Linked DNA regions of Antarctobacter heliothermus. The main gene of each other region encodes a partner of the protein of the gene in region 2 in a complex. Links are inferred from orthologs where the notes say so. Each region holds a gene or a part of one and is shown on either strand. Other genes may lie near its edges.

Evidence for each region.
Region 1: the proteins of trxA (region 2) and trxB are in contact, whole or in part, in a crystal structure (PDB 1F6M), measured with the Escherichia coli proteins. The link is inferred for Antarctobacter heliothermus from one-to-one orthologs.

Annotation. Positions count from the first base shown.
Region 1 is NZ_CP022540.1:1,554,145-1,569,588, forward strand. What follows is about bases 10,923-13,690. They hold trxB (thioredoxin-disulfide reductase), read right to left. Parts: upstream 12,918-13,690; coding sequence 11,928-12,917; downstream 10,923-11,927. Other genes in these bases: ANTHELSMS3_RS07405 (bifunctional sulfate adenylyltransferase/adenylylsulfate kinase), read right to left, coding at 10,923-10,955; ANTHELSMS3_RS07410 (NYN domain-containing protein), read right to left, coding at 11,085-11,741; ANTHELSMS3_RS07420 (Lrp/AsnC family transcriptional regulator), read left to right, coding at 13,099-13,599. Outside these bases: ANTHELSMS3_RS07355 (alpha/beta fold hydrolase), read left to right, coding at 1-649; ANTHELSMS3_RS07360 (alpha-D-ribose 1-methylphosphonate 5-triphosphate diphosphatase), read left to right, coding at 639-1,784; ANTHELSMS3_RS07365 (5-(carboxyamino)imidazole ribonucleotide synthase), read right to left, coding at 1,896-2,969; purE (5-(carboxyamino)imidazole ribonucleotide mutase), read right to left, coding at 3,005-3,493; ANTHELSMS3_RS07375 (YdcH family protein), read right to left, coding at 3,580-3,804; ANTHELSMS3_RS07380 (Hsp20 family protein), read left to right, coding at 3,963-4,373; ANTHELSMS3_RS07385 (DUF1150 family protein), read left to right, coding at 4,379-4,606; ANTHELSMS3_RS07390 (hypothetical protein), read left to right, coding at 4,920-6,125; ANTHELSMS3_RS07395 (peptidoglycan-binding domain-containing protein), read left to right, coding at 6,215-7,435; ANTHELSMS3_RS07400 (hypothetical protein), read right to left, coding at 7,451-8,578; more of ANTHELSMS3_RS07405, read right to left, coding at 8,877-10,922; ANTHELSMS3_RS07425 (Hint domain-containing protein), read right to left, coding at 13,717-14,520; ANTHELSMS3_RS25450 (hypothetical protein), read right to left, coding at 14,835-14,990; peptidoglycan editing factor PgeF, read right to left, coding at 15,124-15,444.
Region 2 is NZ_CP022540.1:1,022,060-1,037,584, reverse strand. What follows is about bases 5,496-8,344. They hold trxA (thioredoxin), read right to left. Parts: upstream 7,156-8,344; coding sequence 6,835-7,155; downstream 5,496-6,834. Other genes in these bases: addA (double-strand break repair helicase AddA), read right to left, coding at 7,222-8,344; hslV (ATP-dependent protease subunit HslV), read right to left, coding at 6,183-6,737; hslU (ATP-dependent protease ATPase subunit HslU), read right to left, coding at 5,496-6,135. Also shown: ANTHELSMS3_RS04920 (ABC transporter ATP-binding protein), read left to right, coding at 1-1,062; ANTHELSMS3_RS04915 (ABC transporter substrate-binding protein), read left to right, coding at 1,132-2,685; ANTHELSMS3_RS04910 (DUF1190 domain-containing protein), read right to left, coding at 2,788-3,369; ANTHELSMS3_RS04905 (glutathionylspermidine synthase family protein), read right to left, coding at 3,416-4,642; more of hslU, read right to left, coding at 4,828-5,495; more of addA, read right to left, coding at 8,345-10,605; double-strand break repair protein AddB, read right to left, coding at 10,602-13,532; ANTHELSMS3_RS04875 (nucleotidyltransferase family protein), read right to left, coding at 13,525-14,193; ANTHELSMS3_RS04870 (aminoglycoside phosphotransferase family protein), read right to left, coding at 14,178-15,140; tRNA (adenosine(37)-N6)-threonylcarbamoyltransferase complex ATPase subunit type 1 TsaE, read right to left, coding at 15,137-15,525. UniProt on the Escherichia coli protein: Participates in various redox reactions through the reversible oxidation of its active center dithiol to a disulfide and catalyzes dithiol-disulfide exchange reactions.

The DNA.
Region 1 (15,444 bases), 540 kb from region 2 along the record:
GGTTCTGGGGTTGGTTCTGGAGTCGCGGGGGCACCGGGTGATCACGCCGGGCTATGCGTCGACGTCGGACCGGGTCGAGCAGTTGGCCAACGAGACGCTGCCTGATGCGGTGGCGGAATGCGGTGCGCAGAGGGTGCATTTTGTCACCCATTCCATGGGCGGAATCCTGTTGCGGTACTGGTTGCAGGATCATCGGCCAGAGCATTTGGGCCGGGTGGTGATGATGGGGCCGCCCAATGGTGGCAGCGAGCTGGTCGACGTGATGGGCGGCTGGGAGATATTCGAGTGGTACAACGGGCCAGCGGGTCTGCAACTGGGCACCGGGCCGAACAGTCTGGCCGCGCGGCTGCCGCCGGTGGATTTTCCGCTGGGGGTGATTGCGGGATCGCGGACGCTGAACCTTGTGACCAGTTCGATGTTGCCGGGGCAGGATGATGGCAAGGTCTCTGTCGCCTCGACCCGGGTGGTGGGGATGCGCGATCATATCGTTTTGCCGGTCACGCATACGTTCATGATGCAAGCGCCCGAGGCGATGGTGCAGGTGGTGCTGTTCCTTGAGCAGGGCCATTTCGACAGTGATGTGGATTGGCGCGTCCTGCTGGACGAGGCCCTGCTGTCCTGTCTGTTGGGGGATTGCGATGTCGATTGAACTGGACCTGTACGGCGCGCGGGTGATGCGACCGGGCGGCTGGGACGCGGCGTCATTGTCGCTGGCGGGCGGTGTGATTGTGGATGGCTCTGTCGGGCGTGCTGTCGATCTGACGGGCTATGATCTGCTGCCGGGAATTGTCGACGTGCATGGCGACGGGTTCGAGCGGCACATGGCCCCGCGCCGGGGCGCGTTGCGCGAGCGGGATTCGGGCATGGTGGCCGTGGCCGCCGAATTGGCGGCCTGCGGCATCACCACCGCCGTGCTGGCGCAGTTCTGGTCATGGGAAGGCGGGATGCGCGGGCCGGAGTTTGCGCAGGAGGTCTTTGCCGCCGTGGATGCGGTGGCCCCGACTGTGCCGGTGGATCTGCGGGTGCAGATGCGGCTGGAGACCCATTTTACCGAGAGTTTCGCCGAGGCAGAGGCGGCGCTGGACCGCTGGGGCATCGGTTATGTGGTGTTCAACGATCACCTGCCGCACAAGCGGCTGGCCGAGGGGCGCACGCCGCCGCGCCTGACCGGGCAGGCGCTGAAATCGGGGCGCAGCCCGGAGACGCATCTGGCGCTGATGCAGCGGTTGCATGCGGCGGGGGCCGAGGTGCCGGAGGCGTTGGACGCGTTTTGTGCGCGGCTGGCGGCAAAGGGCGTGCGGATGGGCAGTCATGATGACCAGACGTCCGAGGGCCGGGCCGAGTGGCGACGGCGCGGGGTGTTTGTGTCCGAGTTTCCCGAGACGTTGGAGGCGGCGCAGGCGGCGCGGGACGCAGGCGAGCCTGTGGTATTGGGCGCGCCGAATGTGGTGCGCGGGGCCAGCCATGCGGGCAATGTCTCGGCCTTGGAGTTGATTGGGGCGGGGCTGTGCGATGCGTTGGCTTCGGACTATCACTATCCGTCGCCTGCGCGGGCGGCGTGGCGCTGTGTGGAACTGGGCCTGATGGACGAGGCGGCGGCCTGGCAATTGGTGTCCGAGGGGCCGGCGCGGGTGCTGGGCCTGACGGATCGCGGGCGGCTGGAGCCCGGGTTGCGGGCCGATGTGGTGGTGATGGAGCGGGAGACGCGGCGCATCGCGGCGGTGATCGCGGGCGGGCAGGTGGCGTATATGAGCGGACCTGTGGCGGGGCGTTTCATCGCCTAGCGGGGCGCTGCCGCGCACAGGGTGGTTTGCGTTCAGGCCACGCAGGCCTTGAGGAGGGCGCTGCCCTCCTCAAACTCCACCCGGGGTTTTTTACAGAGAAGAAACCGGGGGTCAGGTCTGCGGTGTCAGAAAGTTCGCGTGGCCCATTTTGCGGCCCGGTTTGGTGTCAGATTTGCCGTAGAGGTGCAGGGCACAGGTGGGGTCGGCGGCGAGGGATGGGACGCGGTCCATTTCGTCGCCGATGAGGTTTTCCATCCGGATGTCGCTGTGGCGGCTGCCGTCGCCCAGCGGCCAGCCTGCGACGGCGCGGATGTGCTGTTCGAACTGGTCGGTCATGCAGCCGTTTTGCGTCCAGTGGCCCGAGTTGTGCACGCGGGGGGCGATTTCGTTGATCAAGAGGCCGGCGGGGGTGACGAAAAACTCGACGCCGAGGACGCCGACATAGTCGAGCGCGTTCAGGATGCGGCCTGCAGTGAGCACGGCGTCGGTGAGGGTGCGGTTGGGCAGCGGGGCGGGTACGGTGGTGGTGCGCAGGATGCCGTCCTGATGGACGTTCTGGCCGGGATCGAAGGCGGCGACGCGACCGTCGGTGCCGCGGGCGGCGATGACCGAGATTTCGGCGGTGAAGTCGACGAAGCCCTCTAGCACGGCGGGGGCGCCTTGCAGGTCTGTCAGGGCCTTTGAGGCGTCGGCGGGGGAGGTCAGGCGGGCCTGTCCCTTGCCGTCATAGCCGAAGCGGCGGGTTTTCAGGATCGAGGGGGTGCCGATGGTGTCGATGGCTTGGGCGAGGCTGTCGGCGTCGTCCACCGGGGCGAAGGGGGCGATTTGCAGGCCGAGGTCTTGGAGAAAGGTCTTTTCGGTCAGGCGGTCCTGACTGATGCGCAGCGCCTCGCGGCCCGGGTGGATGGGGCGGAGGGTTTCGAGGATGTCGAGCGCTGTGGTCGGGATGTTTTCGAACTCATAGGTGATGACGTCGACTGAATTGGCAAAGCGTTCCAGCGCCTTGGTGTCGTCGTAGTCGGCCTGAATGTGGTGGTTGGCGACATGGGAGGCGGGGCAGTCTGCGCCCGGCTCATAGATACAGGTCTTGAAGCCGAGGCGGCTGGCGGCGACCGAGAGCATGCGGCCAAGTTGGCCACCGCCAAGGATGCCGATGGTGCTGCCGGGGAGGAGGGGGGCGGTCATGGGCGTACCTGCGTTTTGGGCGTTGGGTCTGTGGGTCAGTCGCGGGTTGGTTCCTCGGCGATGGAGGCCGAGAGGTCGGTGCGCCATTGGTCGAGGCGGGTGGCCAGCGCGGAATCCTGCAGGGCGAGGATTCCGGCGGCCATGAGGCCCGCGTTTTTCGCGCCCGCCGCGCCGATGGCCATGGTGGCGACGGGAAAGCCGCGTGGCATCTGGAGGATGGAATAGAGGCTGTCGACACCGTTGAGAGCGCGGGTCTGGACAGGGACGCCGACCACCGGCACGCGGGTCTTGGAGGCCATCATGCCGGGCAGGTGCGCCGCGCCGCCTGCGCCTGCGATGATGACGTGCAGGCCGCGATCGACGGCCGTCTTGCCGTAGTCCCAGAGCCGATCCGGGGTGCGGTGGGCCGAAACGATGCGCGTCTCATATGGAACGCCGAGTTCGTCGAGAACGTCGGCGGCCTCGACCATTGTGGGCCAGTCCGACTGACTGCCCATGATGATGCCGACCTTGGGGCTGTCCATCTGTGCCTCCGCGTTGGGAAGGTTGCGTTATACGGGATGCGGAGGGGGGTGCAATGGGGTCGATCCGGGGGGAGCGATTCGGGCTTTCAGGCGATGATGTCCGGCAACAGCCGGTCTTCGATGATGGCAATCTTGTCCTTGAGCTTGAGCTTTTTCTTTTTCAGCCGTTGCAGGGTCAGTTGGTCGGCGGTGCCGGTTTGTTGCAGTGCACGGATGGCGTCGTCGAGATCGCGGTGTTCGCGGCGGAACACCTCAAGCTCGACCCGCAGGACGTCGTCGTTTTTCATCGAGATGTCGGTGGGCGCGTTCATGTGGCAATTCCCCTGTCAGTCGTCCGGCCCACACGATAGCTGTTCGAATGCTTTGCGCAAAGCCCCTTGCGCGTTTTGAGCCGGGTGCCCATATTTCGGAGGTGCGGTTGCCTATCGTGGGGCCGCGCGTGACGGTCGCTTGTGCAAAGGACGTGTCGATGAGCAAACTGACCTTGGGATCGTATCCCCATATGCTTGGCTTTGAACAGCTGGAGCGCCTGCTGGAACGCACGGCGAAGACCAGCGAGGGCTATCCGCCTTTCAATATCGAGCAGACCTCGGATCATTCGTACCGCATCACGCTGGCCGTGGCCGGGTTTTGTGAGGACGATCTGTCGATCACCGTGGAGGACCGGCAACTGGTCATTCGCGGCCGTCAGGTCGATGACGGGTCCGAACGCATCTTCCTGCATCGCGGAATCGCCGCGCGCCAGTTCCAGCGCTCTTTCGTGCTGGCCGAGGGTGTCGAGGTGGGCGAGGCGGTCATGGAAAATGGGTTACTGCACGTCGATCTGACCATGACGCGGCCAGAGACTGTGGTGCAAACGATCAGCATAAGAAAAGGGTGAGTTCGATGCATGCCAAGTATGATTTTGACAAGCTGGTCGCAGGCAAGACCGTTTATGTGCGCCCGGTGAAAACCGCCGACCTGCCGGACGACCTGCGCGAACAGGTGGCCGGGCAGGACACGCTGTATGCGGTGCACCGTGCCGATGGCGAGCGTCTGGCGCTGGTCAAGGACCGCTCTTTGGCCTTTGTGCTGGCGCGCCAGAACGATCTGGCACCGGTGACGGTTCACTGAGGGTGTGAGCCTGTATTAAGGTGAGAGGGAGCGCTGCCCCCGTCTTCCTTCGGTCGACTCCCCCGGGATATTTTTGGACAAAAGAAGCTGCGGCGTTGGCGGCAGGGATGTGGAATCATCGCGGGCCGCTGATGTAACTTGCGGGCGGTGGAAGTGATCCTTGTTGCCGGTGGCAAGTGTGTGCCGGGCCGGTGTCTTGGCAAGAATCCCGATGCCTCAAGGGTTTGGGGTAAGGCGGAGTGGCGCGGTCTTGACAGACTGTGCGCCGCCGGGCGTCACTGGGTGGATTGCAGTCAGCAGATTGGAGTCCCGGATGCCAAGATGGGGAGCGGCCGCATTGGCGGTAGTGTGCCTTTTGCTGCCCGCCTTGCGGGCCGAGGCGGGCGACGTGCATGTGGCCTGTGTGCAGGGGCAATTGGCGGCGCTGGGGCAGGATCCGGGGCCGGTGGACGGGGTGAGCGGGCCGCGCACTCGCGCAGCCTTGGGCACCTATGTGGACAGTCTGGACGAGGCCCGGCGTGGGGTGTTTGACGCCCTGCCGAGGTTTGATGCCCGCAGTTCTGTCGGATGGTGCCGCGAGATCGGGTTGAGCGCTCCGGAGGCGGCGCCGCTGATGCCCTCGGCCACGCCGCCGCAGATCTTTGTCGGGCCGGATGTGCATCCCGAGATCGCCGACCATGTCATGACCGCCTTTCTGGAGGCGGAGGCGTTTCTGTATCGCCGGTATGGCGTGCAGGTCGCCAGTCAGGTCAAGATCATCGTCGCCACCAATGCCGAAAGCTGGCAGCGGTTGGTGCAAGAGGCGGGCACGATGGAGTTGCAGGCTTGGGCCGATGTGCGGGCGCGGGCGCGGCGTGATTGCGAGACAGAATTCGGGCTGGGGGCCAGCGCCTCTCGCGATGGGTTGTCGTTCTGCGGCACCACGCTGGCGTTGCGGACCCCGGCGCTGGGCGAGTTGTACCGGATGGTCCTGTCGGTGACGATGACGCATGAGGTGGTGCACAACGTCCAGCGCGAGTTGAGTTTTGACAAGGTGCCGCGCTGGGTCAACGACCCCGACAGCGTGCGGCCGCGCATGGGGCCTGCGTGGATGGTCGAAGGGTCGGCGCAGGTGATCGAACAGGCCTTTATGGAGGAGAAATTCGGGCGGTTTGTGCCCGGACTGCACGCCATGCGCACGCTGGCGGCGGGGTCGGATCTGACCCTGCACCAGATCCGGCTGGCGGGCGAGGTGCGCGAGGCGGCGGCCTATGACGTGTCGGCGTATGGAGTGGCGATGCTGGTAGAGCGGTATGGCGAAGAGACGTTGTTCCGGTTTTGGCGTGTCGTGGGGCAAACCGACAATTGGTTCACCGCCTTTGAGCAGGTCTACGGCATGACGGTCGAGGAGTTCGAGGCGCTGTATACCACGCTGCGCGATGACCAGATGGCGCAGAGGGAGTTTCTGGCAGACCGGGATATGAATGGCGATCAGATCCTTGCCCACCGCCCGCTGACGGAGGCGGAACTGGGCCGGTGATGGGCCGTTCAGGGTAGGATTCCCCTGACTTGCCGCGCGGATCGTCTGTTCCTAGGTTTGGTGCCATGTAGCATCAGGGGGCCGAACCCATGACGATCACACGATTGATATCAGCGCTTGCCCTGTGTCTGGGGGCAACTGCGGGGGTCGCGCAGGCCTCTGATACACATGTGACCTGTGTGCAGCAGCAATTGGCGCGGCTGGGGCTGGACCCCGGCGCGGCGGATGGAGTCACGCGGGTGCAGACGCGTCGCGCAGTGGCGGAGTTTGTGCAGCGGCTGGAGGGTGACGCGGTTCATGCGGTGTTTGACGCGCTGCCGGAGTTTTCAGAGCGTGCGGCGGTAGGCTGGTGCCGTGAGATCGGCTCTTATGCGCCACAGGCGGCAGAGGTCATGCCCTCGGCAGAGCCGCCGCTGATCCTGACCAAGGACAGTATCTCGCCCGAGATCCGTGGCTATATCGAACGCTCTTACGAGGAAGCGCGGCAGACCTTTGCGCAGGATTTCGGCATCGCCACTGCCAGCAAGCCGGTGCTGATCGTGGCCTTTGGCCGGGACGATCTGGAAGACCTGTTGCGCGTGTCGGTGCCGGGGATCGACGATCTGTCGCCTGCGGCGGCGGAAGAGACGGCAGACGATATGTGCGTCGGGGTCGAGCGGGTGATGGGCAGCGCCTATCGCAACCGGATCGCGCTGTGCATGCCGTCTGGGGATCTGGACAGAATTACCTCCTACGAGATCTGGCAGGGGCGCTATCAATATGTGATGCTGCATGAATACATGCACCATGTTCAGCGCGAGATGAGCTATGACAAGGTGCCCGATGACGGGTTCGGACGCCGCCCCATGGGGCCGTCGTGGATGGTCGAAGGCAGCGCCTATCTGGCGCAGATAAAATCGCGCGAGGGGCCCACGCGAGAGGTGTCGGTGCCGATGCTGGTGTCGCTGCGGGCGCGCGATGCCGAGGATCCGGTCCGGCTTGATTTCATTCGCAAGAAGCAATCTGTGCGCAGTGACGCGGAATACTCTGCCTCGAACCTTGCTGTGGCGCTGTTGGCGCTGCGATTTGGTGAGGACCACATGGTCGCCTTCTGGCGTGCGACGGGCGAAGAAGATGATTGGCACGCCGCGTTTGAGGCGGTTTATGACATGCGGCTGGAAGACTTCGAAGAGCTGTTCGAGGACATGCGCCACGATCTGACAAAACTGGTGAAATTCGCCCGTGCCGAGGCCCCGTATGGGCCGGACGTGCTGCGCGTCGGATCGCGCGGGCCGAATCGGTTGGGCCATGGCGCGCGGGTACGGGGATAGACGCGGGCGGCGGGGTTACCCCGTGCCAAAACGCAGCAACCGGACCTCGCCCGTTGCGATCTGCAGCGCGTAGAGGCGATATTGGGCGCTGGCCCGGTCCGGGCCGTCATCGCCAACGCGCGCCTCGATCAGCAGCCATCCGTCGCTGAACACGCGCGGTATCAGCGGCGGCCCGTGTTCGTTGCCATAGTCGAACAGGTCGGTCAGCCCGGGAAACCCCGTGATTGGAATAAATGCCGAAGCGCGGTGCCCGTCCAATCCGAAGACCCGGATGTCGCCGGGTCGGGAAAACGCACCGGTCAGGACCAGTTGGCGGGTGTCCGCGTCATACAGCAGCCCTGCGGCGTCGTATTCGTCCAGACTGGTCACCACTGTCCAGACCCCGGTCCGTACATCGACGGAATACAGATACCCCTCGGCCCCGATCGTAATGCAATAGATCACCTGAGAGGTGGGGTCATAGACGCCTGCGACCGGCAAGAGTATCTCGGGGACATCGGGAGTCACCGGAAACCGCCGAGGGCCGGATGGGCCGGTCAGGGTGATCCCGCCTGCGTCGAACGCCACGTCAAATTCCGTGTCATCGTCGTCAGTGTCGATCCAGGTGCGGATGTCTGGCGAGAGGTCGTCATAGCCCCGCAGGAATTGCGGCAGGTAATTCCGCGCAAGAGCGGCGGTTGTCGTGTCGATGTGATCGACCGTGAGCGGGTGCTGATTTGCCTTGTGCGCCGCCTGAAAGCTGCTGATGTGGTCGGTGCCGAACCTGTCCGCCACAGCGTCGACCAGCCCGCGGAACTTGCGCCCCGAGGGGCGATAGACCAGTGGCAGTCCTGTGACCTGCACCCCGACCATCGGAATCCCGGTCAGGGACACCTTGCTGTCTTGCGCGGATGGGCCGCTACGGATGATGTCGCTGATGATGGTCCCGGCTGTTGTTTCGATCTGCCAGTGAAGGACGCCACCATCCAGCAATACGAGGCTGATGTCGTGACCCGGACGATCCACCCGCACGCGGGCCTCTGGCAGGGCATAGTAATTGTCGGTCTGATGGCCCCGGCCAACGGCAACAACATGCACCTCGCGCTCGGCCAGAACCGGGGCGGCAAGTCCGAAAAGCAAAAGGACGAGGCCGAGCTTGTACACTGTGACCCCCCGGCATCTGGTGCCGCGATTGACCGCCAGACCGGTTGCGGGCTGACGAAAACGGGTATGAGGCAAAGTGTACTGCCGCCGGCGGATTGAGTCGAGGCTGGTGGTTTCGGGGGAGTGCGGATCAATTGCCCGTCCGACCGGGGCACGCGACGGGGATGTTGGGCGCGGCCTATCGGGCGTAGGATGTGGTCCGATCCCTTTTGCCGTCGCCGCAGTGTCAAGTTTTCGACGCTGCAAACAAAAAGGGCCGGGCGACATGCCCGGCCCTTCGTTTGTCTAACTGGTCCGCTTATTGCGCGGCGATCAGGCCCATCGACTCCAGCTTCAGGATCACCTGATGCGCGCAGTTGTCGACGTCGACATTTTCTGTCTCGACGATCAACTCGGCGTTTGTGGGCTCTTCATACGGGTCGGAGATGCCGGTGAATTCCTTGATCTTGCCTTCGCGCGCCAGCTTGTACAGGCCTTTGCGGTCGCGGCGTTCACATTCCTCCAGCGAGGTTGCAACGTGCACCTCGGTGAAGGCGCCGTACTGTTCGATCATCTCGCGCACGGCGCGACGGGTCGCGGTGTAGGGCGCGATGGGCGCGCAGATCGCGATGCCGCCGTTTTTGGTGATCTCGGACGCGACATAACCGATCCGCTTGATGTTCAGGTCGCGGTGCTCTTTCGAGAAACCCAGTTCCGACGACAGGTGTTTGCGCACCACGTCCCCGTCCAGCAGTGTCACCGGGCGTCCACCCATTTCCATCAGCTTGACCATCAGGGCGTTGGCGATTGTCGACTTGCCCGAGCCGGACAGGCCGGTGAAGAAAACGGTAAAGCCCTGGTTCGAGCGCGGCGGTTTGGTCTTGCGCAGTTCGGTGACCACCTCGGGGAAGGAAAACCACTCGGGGATTTCCAGACCTTCGGCCAGACGGCGGCGCAGTTCGGTGCCCGAGATGTTCAGGATCGTGACGTTGTCCTTGTCGGCGATCTCGTCTGCGGGCTCGTACTGGGCGCGTTCCTGCACATAGACCATGTGTTTGAAGTCGACCATTTCGATGCCCATTTCTTCCTGATGCGTGCGGAAGAGGTCCTGTGCGTCGTAGGGGCCATAGAAGTCTTCGCCGGCAGAGTTCTTGCCGGGGCCAGCGTGGTCGCGTCCAACGATCAGGTGGGTACAGCCGTGGTTCTTGCGGATCAGGCCATGCCAGACCGCCTCACGCGGGCCAGCCATACGCATTGCCAGCGGCAGCAACGACATTGTAGTGGTCGACTGCGGATATTTGTCCAGAACCGCCTCATAGCAGCGCACGCGGGTAAAGTGATCGACGTCGCCCGGTTTGGTCATGCCCACAACGGGGTGGATCAGCAGGTTGGCCTGTGCCTCTTTCGCGGCGCGGAAGGTCAGTTCCTGATGCGCGCGGTGCAGCGGGTTGCGGGTCTGGAAGGCGACAACCTTGCGCCAGCCCAGCTTGCGGAAATAGGCGCGCAGTTCGTTGGGCGTGTCGCGGCGGGCGCGGAAGTCATAGTGCACGGGCTGCTGGATGCCGGTCACGGGACCGCCCAGATAGACCGCACCGGCCTCATTGTGCAGGTAGTTCACCGCCGGGTGGGCCAGATCGTCAGCGCCAAAGACCTTTTCGGCCTCGCGCGCCTTGTTCGGCACCCATTTGTCGGTGACGGTCATGGTGCCAAGGATCACGCCCTCTTGGTCGCGCAGGGCGATGTCCTGACCGATCTCGACGGTGTCGGCAAAGGTCTGGCTGACGTCGAGGTTGATTGGCATCGGCCAGAGGGTGCCGTCGGCCAGACGCATGTCTTCCACGACGCTGTTGTAGTCTTCTTCGGACAGGAAGCCCTTGAGCGGGTTAAAGCCGCCGTTCATCAGCAGTTCCAGATCGCAGATCTGGCGCGGGGTCAGGTCGTGGCTGGTCAGGTCAGCGGCTTCGACCTTGAGCTTTTGCGCACTGTCATAGGAGACATACAGCTCCTGAATGGGGGCGAGGTTGTTTTGCATGAGTTTGCTCCTGTACTTCAAGGGGATGAGACCGCTTGCGCTGCCGGTCAATTCGGCATGAAGCGCGTCGTATTCTGCGAATTTGCGGGCGAGAAACTGGTCGGCGAGCCGGATCTTTTCGTCAGCGCCAAAGGGGGTCAGCGCATAGGCAAAGCGTTGACGCCGGTCGGGGCCGGGCCGTTCGGTGACCTTGACCAGACCTGCGTCCGTGGCGGCGCGCAGGTAGGTGTTGAGCCGTCCCAGAGAGATGCCGATGGCCTCTGCCGTCACCCGCTGCGAGGCCTCTGGCGCGCGATCAAGCTGACGCAGGAGGCGAAAGAGCTGGTCTTCTTCCGGCAGGTTTGGGGGCAGGGTTGTGGCGGGCATGTCAGGCGACTCAAAGTGTGTTCAGCGCTGAACACATCGCACGCTTTGCACCTGCAGAAAAGTCTAGATTCGGCATTGCGGGGGATTTCCGCCTGCGTGGCGCTTTGGCAACGGGCCGGATTGGCTGCCTTAGGTTAATGTCCCGAACCCTTCGGGGAGGAAGCGAACCATGGCCTCGGGGCCTTTCGGATCGAGTTGAAAGAGGTGTGGTCGTTTGCTCAGGTAGCCGCGCCATGTTTTTTCGGGGCGCGTTCTGATCTGTGCGCCATGGCTGGTGCGCATTTTGACGCTGAGGTCGGTAATCCGTATGCCCCGGCCCTGCTGGCTGTGCGCGGCAATCATGCTGCGGATTTGTTGGTCAAATCCGGTGACCTCCAATTTGCAGGTCGGGGCGTCCGGACGGGTTGGGGAGTCCAGAAAAGTAAAACCTGCGCAGGCCGCGAGAAAACTGGGAGATGCCTTGGATTCGCCAATACCCTGCACTTGGTGGCCCAGTTCGCGCAGACGCAGCGCAAGTTGGGTGAAATCCGCATCCGAACTGGCAAGGACAAAGGTTCCGATTCCTGACGTCAGGGCCAATTCCATCGCGTCGATTGTCAGCAGAATATCGGCGGCGTTCTTTCCGCTGCCGGTGTGAAGAAGCCGATACCCTACTGCGTTCTGCCAATTCGAAAAGCCCCGAGTGTTCGCATATACGCGTGCGACCGTCACGCGGCCATGTTTCGCGGCAAAGGCCAGCACCTGCTCCGCATGGCTGGCTGCGATGTTGTCGCCATCGACCAGCACAGCAACGGCGGGGCGGTCAGGCTTTGCGGGATGATTGATTAACATACGGTTCGAAACGGCTACGCTTTAAGAATATGCCTAGCAGACTTCGTTTCGACCCAGATTTCAATATGCGGTTTCAAAAACGAACAAGGCCCCGACGCATCGTCCGGGGCCTTGGCCTTGCAATTCGCAGATAGTGGGGTGTTACGCGCTTTCGGGTTCGTTCGCCGCTTCGGGGGCCGGCTCTGCCGCCGCGCCATGTTCCGCCAGCCAGCGTTCCGCCTCTAGCGCGGCCATACAGCCCATGCCCGCGCTGGTCACCGCCTGACGGTACTTGTGGTCGGTCAGATCGCCGGCCGCAAAGACGCCGGGGATCGAGGTGGCGGTGCTGTCGGGTTTTGTCACGACGTAGCCGCCCATATGGGTTTCCAGCACGTCCTTGACCAATTCATTGGCGGGCGCGTGGCCGATGGCGACAAAGACACCAGCGCAGGGAATCTGTGTGGTCTCGCCGGTCTTGACGTGTTTGACGCGCACACCGGTCACGCCTTTGGGCATGTCGTCGCCGACAACCTCATCAAGTTGGTGGAACCACAGCGGTTCGATCTTGGGGTTTTTCATCAGCCGGTCGATCAGGATTTTCTCGGCGCGCAGTTCATCGCGGCGGTGGATCAGCGTGACCTTGGAGGCGAAGTTGGTCAGGAACAGCGCCTCTTCCACAGCTGTATTGCCGCCGCCGATCACCACGATTTCCTTGCCGCGATAGAAAAAGCCGTCACAGGTCGCGCAGGCCGAGACGCCAAAGCCCTTGAACGCCTCCTCGGACGGCAGGCCCAGCCACTTGGCGCGCGCGCCGGTGGCGAGGATGATCGCATCCGCCGTGTAGGTGGTGCCGCTGTCGCTGCTGGCGACGAAGGGGCGTTTGTCAAAATCGACCCTCGAGATGATGTCGCCGATGATCTCTGTGCCCATGGCGCGGGCGTGGGCCTCCATCCGGACCATCAGATCGGGGCCTTGCACCTCTGTGTCGCCGGGCCAGTTTTCGACCTCCGTGGTGGTGGTCAGCTGGCCGCCCGGTTCCAGCCCCTGCACCAGGATCGGGTCCAACATCGCGCGGCTGGCGTAGACACCGGCGGTATAGCCAGCGGGGCCGGAGCCGATGATAAGGACCTTGGTGTGACGAGTCTGGGACATGAAAGCTCTCCTAAGCGGCGGTGCCGCCGTCATATAGGCGTGTCGGCGGGATGAAGAAAGAGGGAGGGGCGTGGCGCCGCCGAATTGACCAAGTGGACAAAATATTGTTGCGCTTTGTTGAAATATTATTGCGCAAGGCCTGTGGGCTGCTATAACAATCGCGAAAATGACGGGGGAGACGATGGCAGGTCACCGGCTTGATCCGATCGATCGCAAGATTCTGGCAGAACTGCAAGCGGATGGTCGGATGACCAATGTCGAATTGGCCCGACGTGTGGGCATTTCGGCCCCGCCCTGCCTGCGCCGAGTGCGCGTGCTAGAGGACCAGGGCTATATTCGCGGCTATCACGCCGACGTCGATAGTCGCTCGCTCGGGTTCGAGGTGCAGGTGTTTGTTATGGTCGGGCTGCAAAGCCAGGCCGAGGTGGACCTGTCTGCCTTTGAGGAACGGTGCCGGGCCTGGCCGCTGGTGCGCGAGTGTCACATGCTGAATGGCGAAGTGGATTTCATCCTGAAGTGCGTCGCCCCGGATCTGTCGACTTTCCAGAGCTTTCTGACCGGCGATCTGCTGACCGCACCGAATGTGGCCAGCGTCAAGACATCGCTGGTGATCCGCAATGCCAAGGATGATCCCGGCGTGCCCTTTGAGGTGCTGGAGGAACGGCTGAGCCGTTCTGCGTGACCTGCGTGACCTGCGCGGGCGAGGGGCCAGCCCCTCGCGCTCTCCGAAATACTTCGACCATGAAGAAACACCGGCGGCGGGCTGACAGGCCCAGTGACCCGTCAGATGCCGCGCCGTTCATACATTTACAAGACGGTCGACCACCTCGCGCGCGGTGCGGGTCATGTCGACCTGTCCGAAATCGTCGAGATCGGTGATGTTGGGGAACATGCTGAGGAACAGGGCGCGCATGTTCTGACCCAGTGCCTGACCGGCGGTGTTGCCGGGGTGATAGGTTTCCAGCTCCACCCCGCCGATGCGGATGGTGGTGTGGCGCTGCACCATCAGATGGAACAATTGCACCGTCCCCATCGGCGTCACCTGCAAGTAGCGGTCGCCGTCGACATAGTCGCGCACTGGCGCCAGCACGCAATCCTTGCCCAGTAGATCCTCCAGCCGCGGGTGGCGCACCACCATGCGGGCCGCTGGACCCAGCAGCAGGTCCATCGGCGGATGTCCCATGCCAAAGGCGTCGCTGGTGATCCGTGTCATATGGGTCAGTGTCGTGGCAGATTGGTCATGCCCCGGCACATAGGTGGTTGAGCCGATCCATGTGACCGGCACGGCCCCGCGCGCGGTTTCGATGTAATCGCCCGGCACCACATCCTCGATTGCGACCGCACCGCGCACTGTTTCGATCAGCGTGCCACGCGCCAACGCGGTTGCGCATTCCTCGAACAGGGGGGAAGCGGGGGCGACGTGCTGGGTGAACGAGACCGTGAGGTCCGGGAGCAGGGCGGCGACCTCGTATTTGCGCATGAGAGAGCCTGCGCGACGAGGTCGCCCGTCCGGAGAGATCTCCCGGTCCGAATGGACGGGAGACGAGAGAGCAGTGTCGGCCATCGGGGCAATTCCCGAAAGACCACGGTGGAGACGTGTCATGTGAACACCCCGGCAAAGGGTCACATCCGTGTTGGCCCCCACCAACAACGACAGACGGACGATTAAAAAAACGCATCTGACTGGTGACGATCTGGCCGCAACTGGCGGGTGTTGTCAAAATTAGCGTAGGGAGGGTGTGGTTTCGCGCGACAATGCGGCGACGTGCGCGGGATTGTCGGGAGAAAGCGGACGATTCCGCCACATTCAACCGGAAAGCGCGGCGAATCTCTGGCATTGGAATGTGGGTTTTGTGTCGTCGGGCAAGGCGCGTGTACGGCGCCTCGCCTGGGCGTTCAGGGCGACGGAGTGGAGGCTCAGGCGCGTTTGGCGATTTTCGGCTGGGCGTGTGCGGCTGCCATGCGGCGGGCGATCATCTGGGCGCGCGGTGCGCCGCGTTCAAACGGCAGGCGGGGCGCGCCCGATTTGGCGGTGGCGGTGATGGATGCAATAAAGCGGCGTTGCGGTTTCATGGGAGGCTCTTCTTTCCTTTGCCGACAGGGACTGTCCCTACAATTCGCAGCGAATTGCGGCAGTATTGGGACAATCGCGGGTCGATTGGCGGATTGTTTCCCAGACCTGACCGCGCATAGAGCCTGACCGCAGCTAGAGCCGGATGACAGAGATCAGTCGCCCATAGTCCGCCTCACGCGCATGGGTGGCGCGGCGGTAGGAGTAGAACAGGTCCGGGTCGGAATAGGTGCAATGGCGGGTCCATTCCGCCTCTACCCCAGCCTCACGCAGGCGGTGCAGTCCGTAGGCGGGCAGGTCGAACATCATGCGGTCGTCTGTTCCGCCGGCAAAAAAGCGCGTGTTTGCCGGGTCTTCGGCGACGAAGTCCTCAAAGAACTCCGGGCCGACCTCATAGGCGCGCTGGCTGATGGTGGGGCCGATCACGGCACGGATGCCGTCGCGGGTGGCGCCAAG
Region 2 (15,525 bases):
AGCATCCGCGAGATTGTCGAGGAATTCGACACCGCCGCGATCTACATCACCCATGACCTTGCCGTCGTGGCGCAGATGGCCGACCGCATCAAGGTGCTGCTCAAGGGGGATGAGGTCGAAGAGGCCGACACCCGCACCATGCTGACCACCCCGAAAGAGGACTACACCAAAAGCCTTTGGGCCGTGCGCGCCTTTGAACGGCCAGAGAAACCGCCGGTGGCGACGGATTCCACCCCCGTGATCTCTGTTCAGGGGGTGACGGCGGCCTATGGCACGGTCGATGTGCTGCAAGACGTCAGTTTTGACATCCACGCGGGCCGCACCGTCGCCGTTGTGGGCGAATCGGGATCGGGCAAATCGACCACCGCGCGTTGCATCACCGGGCTGTTGCCGCCGCGTATCGGACAGATCGAACTGGACGGTGCGCCGCTGCCGCTGGACTATCGCCAGCGCTCAAAGGATCAGTTGCGGCAGGTCCAGATGATCTACCAGATGGCCGACACCGCGCTGAACCCGCACAAATCCATCGGTGAGATCATCGGCCGACCGGTCGAATTCTACATGGGCCTGAAAGGCCGCGAAAAACGCAAACGGGTCGAGGATCTGCTGGAACAGATCGAGATGCCGGCAGACCAGTATTTCCACCGTCTGCCCTCTGAACTGTCCGGCGGCCAGAAACAGCGCATCGGGATTGCGCGTGCGTTGGCGGCAGAGCCGAAATTCATCATCTGCGATGAGGTGACCAGCGCGCTGGATCAACTGGTGGCCGAGGGCATTCTGCGGCTGCTGGCGCGCCTTCAGGATGAGTTGAACCTCAGCTACATGTTCATCACCCACGATCTGGCCACCGTGCGCGCTATTGCTGATGAGGTGGTGGTGATGAAAGACGGCGCAGTGGTGGAACAGGGCATCAAGACAGAGATGTTCCGGCCTCCGCACCATGCCTATACCGATCTCCTGCTGTCTTCGGTCCCGGAAATGGACCCGGATTGGCTGACCAATCTGCTCAAGGAACGCGGAGTTGATAACATCGGCGATGCCGCCGTCGGCAAAATGTCGTAAGACTGTTGCCATAGAATGACGATCTGCCAGGGCATGAACCCCGGCAGGCGATGACCAAGGGAGCCTAATATGACCAGAATCAGCAGACGTGGACTTTTGACCACCGGGGCCGCCGCAGGTGTGTTGGCCGCATCCGGCCTGCCGCTGCGCGCACAAGCGAAACGTGGTGGCCGCTTGCGGGCCGCCCTGTCGGGCGCAAACACCAGCGACAGCTGGGATGGCCGGACACACTCTGACCTCTACATGATCGCCAGCGCTCAGGGTACGGTCTTTGACAGCCTGACAGAGATCAGGGCTGACGGATCGTTGGTGGGTGAACTGGCAACCGATTGGGAAGCCACCGCAGACGCCAAGACATGGACGTTCAACCTGCGTCAGGGCGTGACCTTCCACAACGGCAAGGCCTTTGGGGCCGATGACGTGATTGCCTCGTTGCAGTTGCACGTTGCCGAAGGCGCGAAATCGGCGGCCAAGCCGATCATCGAAGCCATCACAGAGATGAAAAAGATCACCGACCATCAGGTGCAATTCACTCTGGCGGGCGGCAACGCCGACTTCCCCTATCTGTTGTCGGACTATCACCTGCTGATGTACCCCGCAGGCCAGATCGAAGAAGCCATCGCCAAAGGCATCGGCACTGGTCTGTATCAGGTCGAAAGCTTTGAGCCCGGCGTGCGCATGGTCGCGACCCGTGTCGACAATCACTACAAGGGTGACGAAGCGGGCTATTTCGACTCGGTCGAATACATCGCGGTCAACGACAACACCGCCCGGATGAACGCGCTGCTGACCGGACAGGTCGATGCCATCAACCGCATCGACTTCAAGACAGAGGCGCTGCTCAAGGCAAACCCGATGGTCCGCATCCAAGAGGTGACGGGCAACCAGCAGTACACCTTCCCGATGTTGACCAACGTCGCGCCGTTCAGCGACGTCAACGTGCGCCGCGCGCTGAAATTTGCCATCAACCGCGAAGAGATGGTGAACAAGATCCTGCTCGGCCACGGTCGTGTCGGCAACGACACCCCGATCGGTCCCGCAAACCAGTATTTTGCCGCCGATATGGAGCAGACCTCCTACGACCCGGACAAGGCGAAATTCTACCTCAAAGAGGCCGGAATGACGTCGCTGGACATCGACCTGTCGGCATCGAACGCGGCCTTTGAGGGCGCGGTTGACGCGGCGCAACTGTATCAGGCGTCGGCCAAATCGGCGGGCATCAACATCAACTTGGTGCAGGAACCGGCGGATGGCTACTGGTCGAACGTCTGGCTGAAAAAGCCGTTCTGCGCCTGCTACTGGTCGGGTCGCGCCACAGAGGACTGGATGTTCTCCAGCGCCTACGAAGAAGGTGTGCCGTGGAACGATACCCAGTGGGGCCGCGAGGACAGCGAGCGTTTCCAGGACTTGCTGATCACGGCCCGCGCCGAACTGGACTCGGACAAGCGCCGCGAGATGTACGGCGAAATGCAGCAGATCCTGAAAGACGACGGTGGTGTGGTGCTGCCGATGTTCGCCAACTACGTTCAGGCGGTCAGCAACAAGGTCGCCAACCCGGACACGGTCGGCAACCTCTGGCAGATGGACAACGCCCGCATGGCCGAACGGTGGTGGATGGCATAAGCCAACCGGCCCCGGACTTGATCCGGGGCCTCGTCAACGACAAACGCCCCGCAGGATCTGCGGGGCGTTTTGTTGTTTCGGGACGTCGGAGTGAACCCCGCCTTACCCCCCGAATTTGGATCGATCGCTACCGGACTTGCCAAACCCGCTGCGTGAAATCGCGGTTGCGCGTGACATGGGTTGTTTTCCTAAGGTGGTTGCAGGGCGCGCGAACTGGGAAGTGCTCAGCTTGGTAGCGCCACGGTTGTTGGAAAACGTGCTGCTGCGCGCTGCATTGGTAAAACGCCCGTCCTTGGTCTTGTACAGCGGTTGCGCCGCAGACGTTCCCGCCCGCCCACTCAGCATATTTCCGACAAGATATCCGGCCAAGAGCGGCATGAATATGCTGCCGGACCCGCCCTCTCTTGCCGTGGCTTCGGTGCCGCAGGCGCCTTCTCCGTGCAGTTCTTCGCAGACTTCGACGCTGTCATACCGCGGCGCGGCCTCGACGTGCAGGGCCTGGGCCTCGGCAAAGTGGATCTCGCAGTCCTGCGCCGAGAACATTCCGCCCTGCAGCGCCTGGTCCTTGCAGGATTGCAGGTCGGGAAAAGCGGCGGCGTCGACCTCTTCCTCTTTGCACCCGGACAAAGAAAATGCCGCAGCACCGACGATTGCGATTGCAACCCATTTCGAACGTTTCGACATGACAATTCTTCTTTCTGCCGGGATGGCGGTCGATTGGTCGTGTGACTTACGGTTCAATATAGTGAGGTTTGAACCGTGACAAATCCTGCGTGATGCGGGAACGATCTTCGCGGATGCCAATGCCGGTACACGTCTGTCCCACGATCCAGGCACCGACAACAGGCCGGAATCCATCAAACTGCGGCAAGGGCGCATAGGCCTGAACGATACGCGGGTGATGGGAATAGTCGGTGTCCTTGGCTTGCTCTATGATCTCACCGGATTTCAGGATCGAAACAGAGGCCCCTTCGCGCGACAGGATCGGCTTGCGGACATGGCCCGCCTCAAGTTCCCTTTCGGCCCGACCAAAGGCCGCCGCGACAGCGTCCGACGCTGCGCCTTTCCCGGCCATGGCATCAGCGACGTCCTGTTCAAAGAACGCGGGCAACAGGTTGGGGTGACCCTCGAACATAGACCAGAGCACGGGCAACAGCCCCTTGTTCGACAACAGCGCCTTCCAGGCGGGTTCCAGAAACAGGCAACCAGAGCCTTGGATATGGTTGGCATAATCGTCAAGAAACAGATCTTCCCAAGGGTACAGCTTGAACAGAACGGCAATCCGGCGACTTTCGTCGTCAAGAAACTGGCCGTCGTCGCTCAGTCCGATCTTTTCGAGGTCGCAGTAGTGCGCCCCAAGACCCGCTTCCCGCGCGGCCCAGCCCATGGCTTCGACTGTCCCGTAATCTTCGGGATTCCCGGAAACGGCGGTGAAATGCAGGTCGCTTCCGGTCTCAAAGACCTCGCCAAACCGCGCGACCAGCGCCTCGTGTATGCCGTTGAACTGGTCCGCACCTTCAGGCAACACACCCGCCGCCAGTTGATCTTCCAGCCACTGCCACTGAAAGGCGGCGCTCTCGTATAGAGAGGTCGGCGTGTCGGCGTTATATTCCAGCAGCTTGGCGGGGCCTTTGCCGTCATAGGCGAAATCGAACCTGCCATAGATCTCGGGATCACCGCGTTTCCAGCTGTCTGCGACAAGATCGCGATGGGCCTCCGGAATCCCTAGCTGATCCAGCAGGTGCTCTGTGGTGAGGATTGTGGCGACGGCCTCCCGACACATCGCATGAAGTTCGGTGGCCGGGTCTTCCAGATCGGTTTCGATCTGGTCAAGCGTAAAGGCATAGGCCGAGCTTTCGTCCCAGTACGGTTCGCCATGCATATCCGCGAAGGTAAAACCAACCTCCTTGGCATGTTCGCGCCAATGCGGTCGTTCCGGCAATGTAATTTTCTTCAACTATATGCTCTCCCAGAGCCAGACGGCGTTTGCATGGTTCTGACCTCGGAACCGGACTAACACGCGTGTTTGAAAGCCGCAAAAGGTAGGGGCAACTTGTGGGCAAAGGTTACAGAAAGGTAAAACCGTCTCTGTAACCCTTTGATTTTGCGTGTGGCCACCCTTGTCCACGCGTGGACAGCCCCCTACAGGACGTAGCGGCTGAGGTCGGTGGAGCGGGTCAATTCACCCAGATGCGCCTCGACAAAATCGGCATCCACCGTCACCTCGACCCCAGCCTGATCCGGCGCGGTAAAGCTCAGCTCCTCGAACACCCGTTCCATCACCGTATACAGCCGCCGCGCGCCGATATTTTCGATGCTGCTGTTTACCTCGGCGGCGATCTTTGCCAGCGCCGCGATGCCCTCATCGGTGAAGGTCACAGTGACCTCTTCGGTCGCCATCAACGCCGTATACTGACGGGTCAGGGCGTTGTCCGTCTCGGTCAGGATGCGCACGAAATCCTCTTCGGTCAGCGCCCGCAACGTCACCCGGATCGGTAGACGCCCCTGCAATTCCGGCAGCAGGTCAGACGGCTTGGCGATGTGAAACGCCCCCGAGGCGATGAACAGGATATGATCCGTCTTGACCGGCCCATGTTTGGTCGAAACGGTCGTGCCCTCGATCAGCGGCAGCAGGTCGCGCTGCACACCCTCGCGGCTGACGTCCCCACCGCGCGCTTCTTGCCGGGCCGCTACCTTGTCGATCTCATCCAGAAAGACGATGCCGTTCTGCTCGACCGATTCCAGCGCCGCTGCCTTGATCTGCTCGTCGTCCAGCAGCTTGTCGGCCTCTTCCTGAATCAGGATTTCATAGCTTTCCGCGACCGACAGACGCTTGCGCGTGGTGCGCCCGCCAAAGGCTTTGCCGAAAATATCGCCAAGGTTCATCATCCCCATGTTGCTTCCCGGCTGGCCGGGGATCTCCATGGTCGGGAAGGGAGAGGCTGTCTCGGCGACGTCCAGCTCAATTTCGGTGTCGTCCAGCTCGCCGCTTTTCAGTTTGCGGCGGAACATGTCGCGGGTACCTTCGCGGGCGTCCTTTCCGGCGATGGCCTCGATCACGCGGTCCTCGGCGGCCTGATGGGCGCGGGCCTTGACGTCTTCGCGCATCTGCTCGCGCGTCTGCGCGATGGCGGCATCCACCAGATCGCGGATGATTTGCTCCACATCGCGCCCGACATATCCAACCTCTGTGAACTTGGTCGCCTCGACCTTGATAAAGGGCGCGCGCGCCAGTTTCGCCAGACGGCGGCTGATCTCGGTCTTGCCGACGCCGGTGGGTCCGATCATCAGGATGTTCTTGGGATACACCTCATCGCGCAGGTCGTCCGACAATTGCTTGCGCCGCCAGCGGTTGCGCAAAGCCACGGCAACGGCGCGCTTGGCCTCTTTCTGGCCAATGATGAACCGGTCGAGTTCCGAGACGATTTCACGGGGGGTCAGGTCAGTCATGAGAGTCCTGTGCGTTGGTGGGGGCGAATTTTCGACGAAAACCCGTCTCAGCCCAGCGTTTCGACGGTCAGGTTGCCGTTGGTATAGACGCAGATGTCAGCAGCGATGGCCATGGCGGTGCGCGCCACCTCTTCGGCTGACTTGTCGCTGTCCATCAGCGCCCGCGCGGCGGCGAGCGCAAAGTTCCCGCCCGAGCCGATGGCCGCCACGTCATGTTCGGGTTCCAGCACGTCGCCCGCGCCGGTGATGACATACAGTTCCTGCCCGTCCGTGACGATTAGCATCGCCTCAAGTTTTTGCAGGTACTTGTCGGTGCGCCAGTCCTTGGCCAGTTCGACGCTGGCGCGTTGCAACTGCCCCGGCGCGGCCTCCAGCTTTTTTTCAAGCCGTTCAAGCAGGGTAAAGGCATCGGCGGTCGAACCGGCAAAGCCGCAGAGCACGTCATGACCACCCGGCGACAGGCGGCGCACCTTGCGCGCCGTACCTTTGATCACAGTTTGGCCAAGGCTGACCTGACCATCGCCCGCAATCACCACCTGACCGCCCTTGCGGACGCCGATGATTGTGGTGCCGTGCCATCCGGGAAAGCTGTTGTCGCTCATATGCCTGTTCCTTTCGGTTGCCCCGGATATGGGCCACAGGGGCCAAAACGACAAGGGCGCCCGAAGGCGCCCCTGAAACATCAACCGGTTAAGCGGTTCAAATCGATTCTTCGATCCAGCTTTGCAGCGCGGCCTTGGGGCGGGCGCCGGCAAGGTTGGACACGGCCTGACCGTCCTTGAAGACGAACAGCGCAGGGATACCGCGCACGCCCATGGCGGCAGCGGTGTCGGGGTTGCTGTCCACATCGACCTTGGCGATCTTGACTTTGCCTTCCATTTCCTTGGAAAGCTCTTCAAGTGCGGGGCCGATCTGTTTGCAGGGGCCGCACCATTCGGCCCAGAAGTCGACGACAACGGGAATGTCGGAATTCTTTACTTCGGCGTCGAAGGTGGCATCGGTGACGGCGACGGTGGCCATGGGGATTCTCCTAGGGGTTGGGGCAGCCTGACAGGTTGCAGAAGGTATGGAGCGTGGTCGGCGCCGTCAAGGTGTGCTTGTCTGCGCGAGAGCTTGTGTCACAGCTTCGTGTGACAGCGGCATGTAGTGCGTTGTTGCGGTCCATATCAAAGCGGTTTCGATTTGGCGATCAGGATAGATCTGCGCCAGTGCGGCGGCATAGGCCCCCATCTGACGCAGCAATCCGTCGGGCACGCGGGCGGGATCATCTGGCACGGTGCGGTTGGATTTGAAGTCTACGGCAGTCACGGTCTGCGGTGTAACGATCAACCGGTCAATGACGCCGTGAATGCGTCCAAGGCCGGGCAGATCAGCGGTGACAGGTACCTCGGGCAGCGCGTCCGGGGCAAAGACATGTGCCAGATGCGGGGCGGATAAAACGGACAGTGCCTCATCGAGGATCTGTGCTTTTTGGCTGGCGACAATGGCAAGGTCCGGATCGTCGTCGATCTGCTGTCCCAAGGCCTCGGCGGCGTCCGCGCGCAAGTCGGCTGGAAGAGGTGCCAGATTTTCCAGCAACAGATGCAGCGCGGTGCCGCGCGCCTTGGCGATCTCTTCTGTGTCGCCCGCCGCCCCCGGCAGCGCCTTGGCACCGCCAAGATCAGAGGGAGAGCGCGCCTTGATCAGGTCCGCCGGGGTTGGCGCCGGGACCAGCAGATGCGCGGGCATCTCTATGTCCGGTGGCGCGGGGCGGGTCACGTCCTCAAACGGCAGGTGGGACCAATCCGCAAGGCCGAGCCGCCAACCTTCTCCCGCGCCCAGATCCCCAAAGTCAAAAATCTGACGTTCCGGGCCGGAACGCTCCATCCCGCGCGACACTTTATCGTACCAGGCGTCGCCGGATTTCCCCAGATCGCCCGCGGCCCCGACAATCAGCCATTTCTCGGCCCGCGTCATGGCCACATACAGCAGCCGGTCCTTTTCCTGCGCGGCTTTTTCCTTGGCCGCGTCAATCACCGCCTGCTGGCGTGGCGGTTGGGCGTCGGCGCTGCCTTTCCACAAAGGGCCGTGCTCATCGGTGAACAGGTCGTCGCGCAGCCGGTTATCTGGTTCGGCGCAGTCCGGCAGGATCACGATGGGTGCCTCCAGCCCCTTTGAGCCGTGCACCGTCATGACGCGCAGCGTCTCACCGGCGCTGTCGGGCGCGCGTTTGATCCGCAGATTGTCCGACTGCGCCCATTCGAGAAACCCGGTCAGCGAGGGCACGGCGCTTTGCTCATAGGCCAGCGCCTGTTGCAGCAGTGCGTTGATGCCGTCCTCTGCCTCTGGTCCCAGCCGCCCGATCAGCATGCGGCGGCCGTTGTGGCGGGTCAGGATGCGGTCGATCAGGTCGTAGGGGCGCAGAAAGTCGGTTTGCCCGCGCAGGTCGTCCAAAACGCGCAGCACCTCGGGGAAGGCCTCGCACCGTCCGCGCAATTCCTCCCACAGGTATTTGCGTTCCCGCCGCGCGGCGAGGTCGAACAATGCCTGTTCGCTGAGCCCGAACAGGGGTGAGCGCAGGACGGTGGCCAGCGACAGGTCGTCTTCTGGCGTGGACAGGAAGCTGAGCAGAGCGATGATGTCGCGCACCGCCAGTTCCGCCATAACCTTGAGCACGTCCGCCCCGGCAATCGGCAGGCGTTCCTGTTTGCAGGCGCGGATGATTTCCTTGAATAGACGGCCCCGCTTTTGCACGAGGATCAGCACATCGCCCGCATGAACGGGCCGCGCGCGGTAAGTGCCGGAATGGCCGATTTCCTCCGCCAAGGGCGTCTTGGCGTCGATGGTTTGGCGGATGAACCGGGCGATACGCTGGGCCAGAATGACTGTGTGATGCGTGGCGCTGGGCCGGTCGACGGGTTCGTGCCACGCGCCGTCCTCTTCATCTCCGACCTTGTCGACCAGCGGCCACAGATCGACCCGCCCCGGCATGGCATCCTTGAAAGCGCGGTGCAATTGGTCCGGGACAAAGCCCGACGCCTGCGCGCCGTCAAATGTGTTGTCGACCACCCGAAGGATCGGCTCGGCAGAGCGAAAACTGTATTCCAGCCCCATCGAGACCAGCGGCGCGTCGGTCCGGTGCAGTCTATCGGCAAAATCATCGCGCATCCGGTCAAATTCAGAGGGATCCGCCCCCTGAAAAGAATAGATCGACTGTTTCTTGTCTCCGACCACAAAGATGGTGCGCCGCACATCGGCGCGCGCGCCTTCACCGGCAGTAAACTCTTGTGCCAGCCGCTCGATGACCTGCCATTGCACCGGCGAGGTGTCCTGCGCCTCATCCACCAGAATATGGTCGATGCCGCCATCCAGCCGGTAAAGAACCCATTCCGCCACACTGGGATCGCTGAGCAGGTCACGGGCGCGGGTGATCAGGTCGTCGAAATCCAGCCAGCCGCGCCGCATCTTTTCGGCTTCATAATCGCGCAAGAATTCCCCGGCAAAGGCATGAAGCGCCGCGTCCCGCGCAGCGGCGGCCAGCGACATCTGCGTGGTGCGGGCCTCTTCGACGCGGGACGCCAACTGGTCAAGCGCCTCAAACAGGTCGGGGGCGTTGGCGCGCGGTTTCTTGGTGCCCAGCGTCTTGCGAATTGTGCCGGTCTGCGTCAGCAGCGCGGTTTGCAACACGTCCAGCCCGGCGGCATCCGGGGCCTCGATCATCGCCAGTTGGTCGGCCAGCGTGCCATCGGTCTTGCCGCCGTCGCGCAGGTAGGGCGTCAGCGCCTCAAACAGCGCCAGTTCGGACCCGAGAAAGACAGAGCCCAGCAGAGTCTCTTCGCTGTCATCCTCTCCCAGCCCATAGGCCAGCCTGATCTGCGCCGCGCTCATCGGCGGGTCAAAGGCATCGCGGCGGCGGCACAGTTGGGCGGTCAGCTTCTCCACGTCATCGCCAGAGATATGGGGCGCGATGTCCTGCAACAAATGGGCCTGCGGTCCTTCGGCCAGACGGTCCAGCACCTCGGCGCGCATCAGCTCTGCGGCGCGGTCCTCCATTTCCTGAAATTGCGGGGTGACGCGGGCCTCCAGCGGGAAACGCCGCAACAAGGAGGCGCAGAACGAATGGATCGTCTGGATGCGCAACCCGCCTGGCGTTTCGATGGCGCGCGCGAACAGTGTGCGCGCCTCACGCAGGTAGTCGCCGGACAGGTCCGTCTCAACTCCCAGCCGCTCCAGATCCTCACGCAGCCCGCCCTCATCCAGCATCGCCCACGCACCCAGCCGCTTGAACAGGCGGTTTTGCATCTCTGTCGCGGCGGCCTTGGTGTAGGTCAGGCACAGGATATGTGAGGGATCGACCCCGTCCAGCAACAGCCGCGCCACCCGGTCGGTCAGCACGCGGGTCTTGCCCGATCCGGCGTTGGCCGCCAACCATGTAGAATGCCATGGCGCTGCAGCATCGACCTGCCGCTGGGTTGCCTCATCGCGCATCATGTCAGGAGCTCCTTGACCGGCGTGTCGGTCACGTCCCACTCGCCGAACCGCGCAAGGTGGTCATAATCGCCTGCATCGTTGTCTTTTTGCAGGGCGCGTCGGGCGGTAAACCCGGTGTTTGGGTCATGATAGGCGGTGATCAGCGTGACAAACTCTGCCCAGACTTGTTCGGGCGGCGCATCCTCCAGCGGGGCAAGCACTTCCTTGGGGTTGCTGGGTTGCAGCGAGATGAACACCGCGCGCTCCACATGCGGCGGCTCCAGCGGGGCGAAGCCGCCGTCATCCAGCATGGCCGCCTCCAGCAACAATTGTTTGTCGAAACTGCGCTGTTCCTTGGCCGACGGCGCCGCACCTGTCTTGTAGTCATAGATATGCGCGCCGCCGCGCCCGTCTATGTCGATCCGGTCGGCGGTGGCGGTCAGTGTGAATCCCAATGCGGGGATCGTGGCCTTTCCCCTGATCTCGTACTGGCTGGGGGTGGCGTGTGCTTGGCGGTCTACCTCGGTTTCCACGAACCACGGCGCGATGCGGGCCATGCGGGCCTGCCATAGCGAGCGGGTTGTGGGAAAGGGGACCTCATCGGGATCGCCGATGATCTGTTCTGCCAAGGCCAGCAGCCTGCCGGGGGTCAGGTCCAACGGCTCTATCTGTGTGGCTTTGACGAAGTCCTCCAGCACTTTGTGGGTGAGGATGCCGCGCATCAGTGCGTCGGGGGCCTGCATCAGCGGATCCAGTGGTTTCAGCCGCAGAACCCGCTTTGCATAGATCGCAAAAGGGTCACGGACGAGGCGTTTGATTTCGGTGACCGACAGCTGTTTGGGCCGCGCCTCGGTGGGCGGGGCGGGAGAGGGGCGCAACACGGGTGGCGCGCTGATCGGCGTTTCCGAGGCGCGGGCCAAATCCAGCCAATGCGCGCCGCGTGCGCGCATCTGCTCGATGGCGGCGGGTCCGTCGCGATCCGGTAGGCCCCGCATCAGGTTCATCAGCCGGTTCAGCCAGCGCGAGGGCACTGTTTCGGCCTCATCGGATTTCATCGAGCGCGTCAGCCAGACCTCTGGCGCGGCGGCGGCTTGCTGAAAGTCATGCGCCGACAGGCCAATGCGCCGTTCGGGCAACAAAAGTCCAGCCTTGGCGCGCATCTGACGATTTAGCCACGGATCAGCACCGGGCAGTTCGGGCCAGCTGCCCTCATTGAGGCTGGCAAGGATCACCAGATCGGCGTCCATCACGCGGGCCTCCAGCGTGCCCCAGATCAGGATATTCGGGTGTGGAGCGTCGCGGTCGCGGACCTCTTCGCGGGACAGCAGTGCGCCCAGCAGGTCGGCAAAATCGCGGGCGCTCATGTCTGCGCCAAACTCTGCTTCGCGGCTGAGGGTCTGCATGACGCCGTGCAGCTTGCGGCCTGCTGCCTCTTTCCACAGCCCGCCGGACCCATCGATCCCCGGACCGGCGCAGACCGCCTCTGTCAGGGCCAGCAGCGACGTGACCCAATCGGGCAGGGGGCGCTTGCCTGCGTGATCGTGGCCGCAAAATCGTTGCCCGGTCCATGACGCCCAATCGCCGCGCGCGCGCGTTTCTCCCCAGGCGGCAAGGGTTTCGGGCTGCGGATAGGGCATGCCGTTGCGGCGGATGAACAGTTCCAGATCGCGGGTGTTGAGCAGGTGTTGCCCGCGATCCGCACCGCTGTGGGTCAACGGATGCTTGAGCAGGGTCAGCAGCATTTCGGCGGTCAGCGGTTTGACGAACAGTTCCGCCACATGGCGCAGCAACCGCCCCGGCGGGGTCAGTTGCGCGGGCGTGCCGCCGCTGTCGTCCGGCAGGATGTTCCAACGGTCCAAAGCCGAGGTCACGCGACGGGTCAACATCCTGTCGGGTGAAATAACGGCGGCGCGTTGTCCGTCCGCAACCGCCTGCCGTAGGCGCAGCGCGATGGCCAACGCCTCATCCCGTTGGCTGGTCGCCTCCAGCAAGGTGACGTCCTGCATCGCGTCCGGCAGCAGGGGCAGGGACGGCCCCTCGGACAGCCATTGATGGGTGACCGGCGCGGGCCGCAGGGCCAGCGACACCACGCGGTTGCGCGCGGGGCTGGGCGGCGGCGTGTCGGTCCAGTTGCGAATATCGCCCGGCGTCAGATCCAGCGCCTGCATCAGCCGGGCAAAACGAAACTGCGGGTGGTCCTCGCCCGTTAGGGCATTGTCCAGCCGCGCCCAGACATCTGTCGGCGTATCGGCATCGAACCCCGGCAGGACCACCGCGCCTTGCGGCAGGCGTGCAACCGCGGTCATGAACGCGGCAGTGGTGCCGCGCGATCCGGTAGAGCCGGCGACGATTATCGGGTGTTGTGGTGGGGTCTCTTCCCATTGTTTCAGGCGCAGGGTCAGCGCAAGGCGGGAATAGCTTTGCGCATCGGGCGCGCTGTCAGCCTCAAAATACCGCTGAATGATCTTCAGAAAGGTCAGTGCGCGTTGCCAATGGCCCGATTGGTCCGACACATCAAGGTTTTCGATGGCTTCCGGCGGCACGTTTTCGCCCTGCATCTCTTCCATCAGGGTGGCAAGACTGTCGGCCAGATCAAACAGCGCGGCGCGCGGGGCAAGGTCGGGCGCTTGATCCAGCAGTCCGGACACCAGCCCGGTCAGCTCTAACCGGCGGCGCAGGGATGGAACGGGCGTGGGCAGTTCAGCGCGGGTGAACGGATCCGCCAGATCGGTGACAAGCCGGATGCGGGGCAGCAGGCAGGCGGGACCGGCATCAAAGACCGCGCGCAGCCGCCGCGCCATGCGGTCCGAGTTGACGTAGATCTCAGCCTGCGCCATCGCCTCTGGTGGGGAGTCCTGCATGCGGGCGCGCAGCCCCGTGACCAGTTCGGTCGCAAAATCCGCACCGCAAGGCAGCGCAAAGAGACGGGGGCCAGAGGTTTCAAACACGCAACATCTCCTCGGCCAGTGCGATGCCTTCGGGATGGCCAACGTCGCACCAATGACCGGGATAGGTCAGCCCGTACAGGCGGCCCGCCCCGGCCTGTGCATTCCAGACAGTATTGAGCGAAAAGGCGGGTTTGGCGATGTCGGCCAGCCTGTCCGTCTTGATGATCTGCGCGCCGGTATAGACAAGATCACCCTTGCGCGTCAGTTGCCCGTCCGGTTGCAGGGCAAAGTCGCCACCCGTCTTGCGTCCGACCGCACGGGCCAGCGGCACACAAAGCAACAGCGCGTCCATTCGAGTCGGGTCCCATGCATCGCGCAGCAGGTGCAACGGGTTGGGGCCATTCCAGATAGCGTCAGCGTTCAGAGTGTACACAGGGTGTGTTCCCAGCGTTGACAGGGCAAAGCGCAAACCGCCGCCTGTGTCCAGAATCTCTGGCTGTTCTGTCGACACATGCACGTCGCGGCCCGCCAGATGCGCTTCGATCTGGTCCGAGAGGTAGTGCGCGTTGACGACACGCGTCGGAATGCCGTCAGTCAGGGCCAGTGCGTGATCCAGTAACGGCTTGCCCGCCACCTTGATCAGCGGTTTCGGCGTGTTGGCGGTCAACGCACCCATGCGGGTGCCGAACCCGGCGGCAAAGAGCATCACGGCGTCGGGCATGTGGCTTTCAATCTTTCAAGATGCGCAGCGTCGGGCGCGGGCAGGGCGGAGTCGAGGATCAGTTTGACAGGTGCCAGAACCGGGTGGGCAAGATCGGTTTGCAGGTGGCCCCAGACGCGCGGGATCAGGTCGATGTAATGCGGTTTCCCCCGGCTGGAGGCAAGGCGGGCAAAGACCCCCAGAATACGCAGGTTGCGTTGGGCGCCCAGCACGGCAAGCGAAGCGTGAAAGGCGTCTGTGGGCAGGCCGGTGGCGGTCAGGTAATGCGCGATACAGGCCTTGGCCGTGTGTGCAGAGACATCGCGACGGGCATCCTCGATCAGAGAGACAAGGTCATAGGCCCGGTGTCCCTGCATCGCGTCCTGAAAATCCAGCAGTCCGGCGCGGGCGGCCCCCTGTCGGTCGGGCAGATACAGGATGTTCTCGGCGTGATAGTCCCGCAGCACCATGACGTCGCAGGGTTGGGCATGAGCCTGCAACAGCGGGACAAAGGCCGCGACCGCCTGCGGCAGCGCATTGGGCGCATGAGTGTAGTGCAAGAACGCAAGGTCCACCATTTGGGCCATCCGGTCCGGCGTGGCCAGCGGCAGATGCGGCGGCGGCGGGACGTTGTGCAGCGCGATGAGCGCGTCAGTGGCCAGCAGGTAGAGATCATGTTCGTCCTGCGGTGTTTGCGCCAGGCGCGCCAGCAGCCCGTCGCCGAGATCCTCAATCAAAAGCAGACCGTTTGCGCTATCCTTGGTAAGGATGCGGGGCGCGCTGAGGTCTAGTCCTGTCAGATGCTGTGCCAGACGGGCAAAAAGGCGGACATCGCCCTCGGGGTCCTGCATCAGGATCGCAGTTTTCCCTTTCAGATGCAGGCGCGTGTACCGCCGGGCCGAGGCGTCCCCGGCCAGCGGTTCTTGGCGGGCATCGCCCCAACCGCAGGCTGTCAGAAATCCGTTCATGCGATCTGCTCCGCACGCAATGCATCCCATCGCGGGGTTTGCCAGTCCAGCGTGGCAAGGCGGCTGTCATCCTCTGGCGCGGCGGCAAAGGTCAGATTCAGGGCGTCGCGGGGCGCAAGATCTTGCAGGCGGTCGGGCCATTCGACGAGGCAAATGGCGCTCTCGAACGCCTCTGTCAGCCCCAGTTCCACGCTCTCGTCCGGGCCGGTCAGGCGGTACAGATCCGCGTGCCAAAGTTCACCGGCGGTCGTGTCATAGGTCTGGACCAGCGTAAAGGTCGGGGATGGCACATCCTCGGGGACCACAAGCAGCGACTGGATCAAGCAGCGGGCAAAATGGGTCTTGCCGGCCCCGATCTGACCGGACAGCAGCAACACGTCACCAG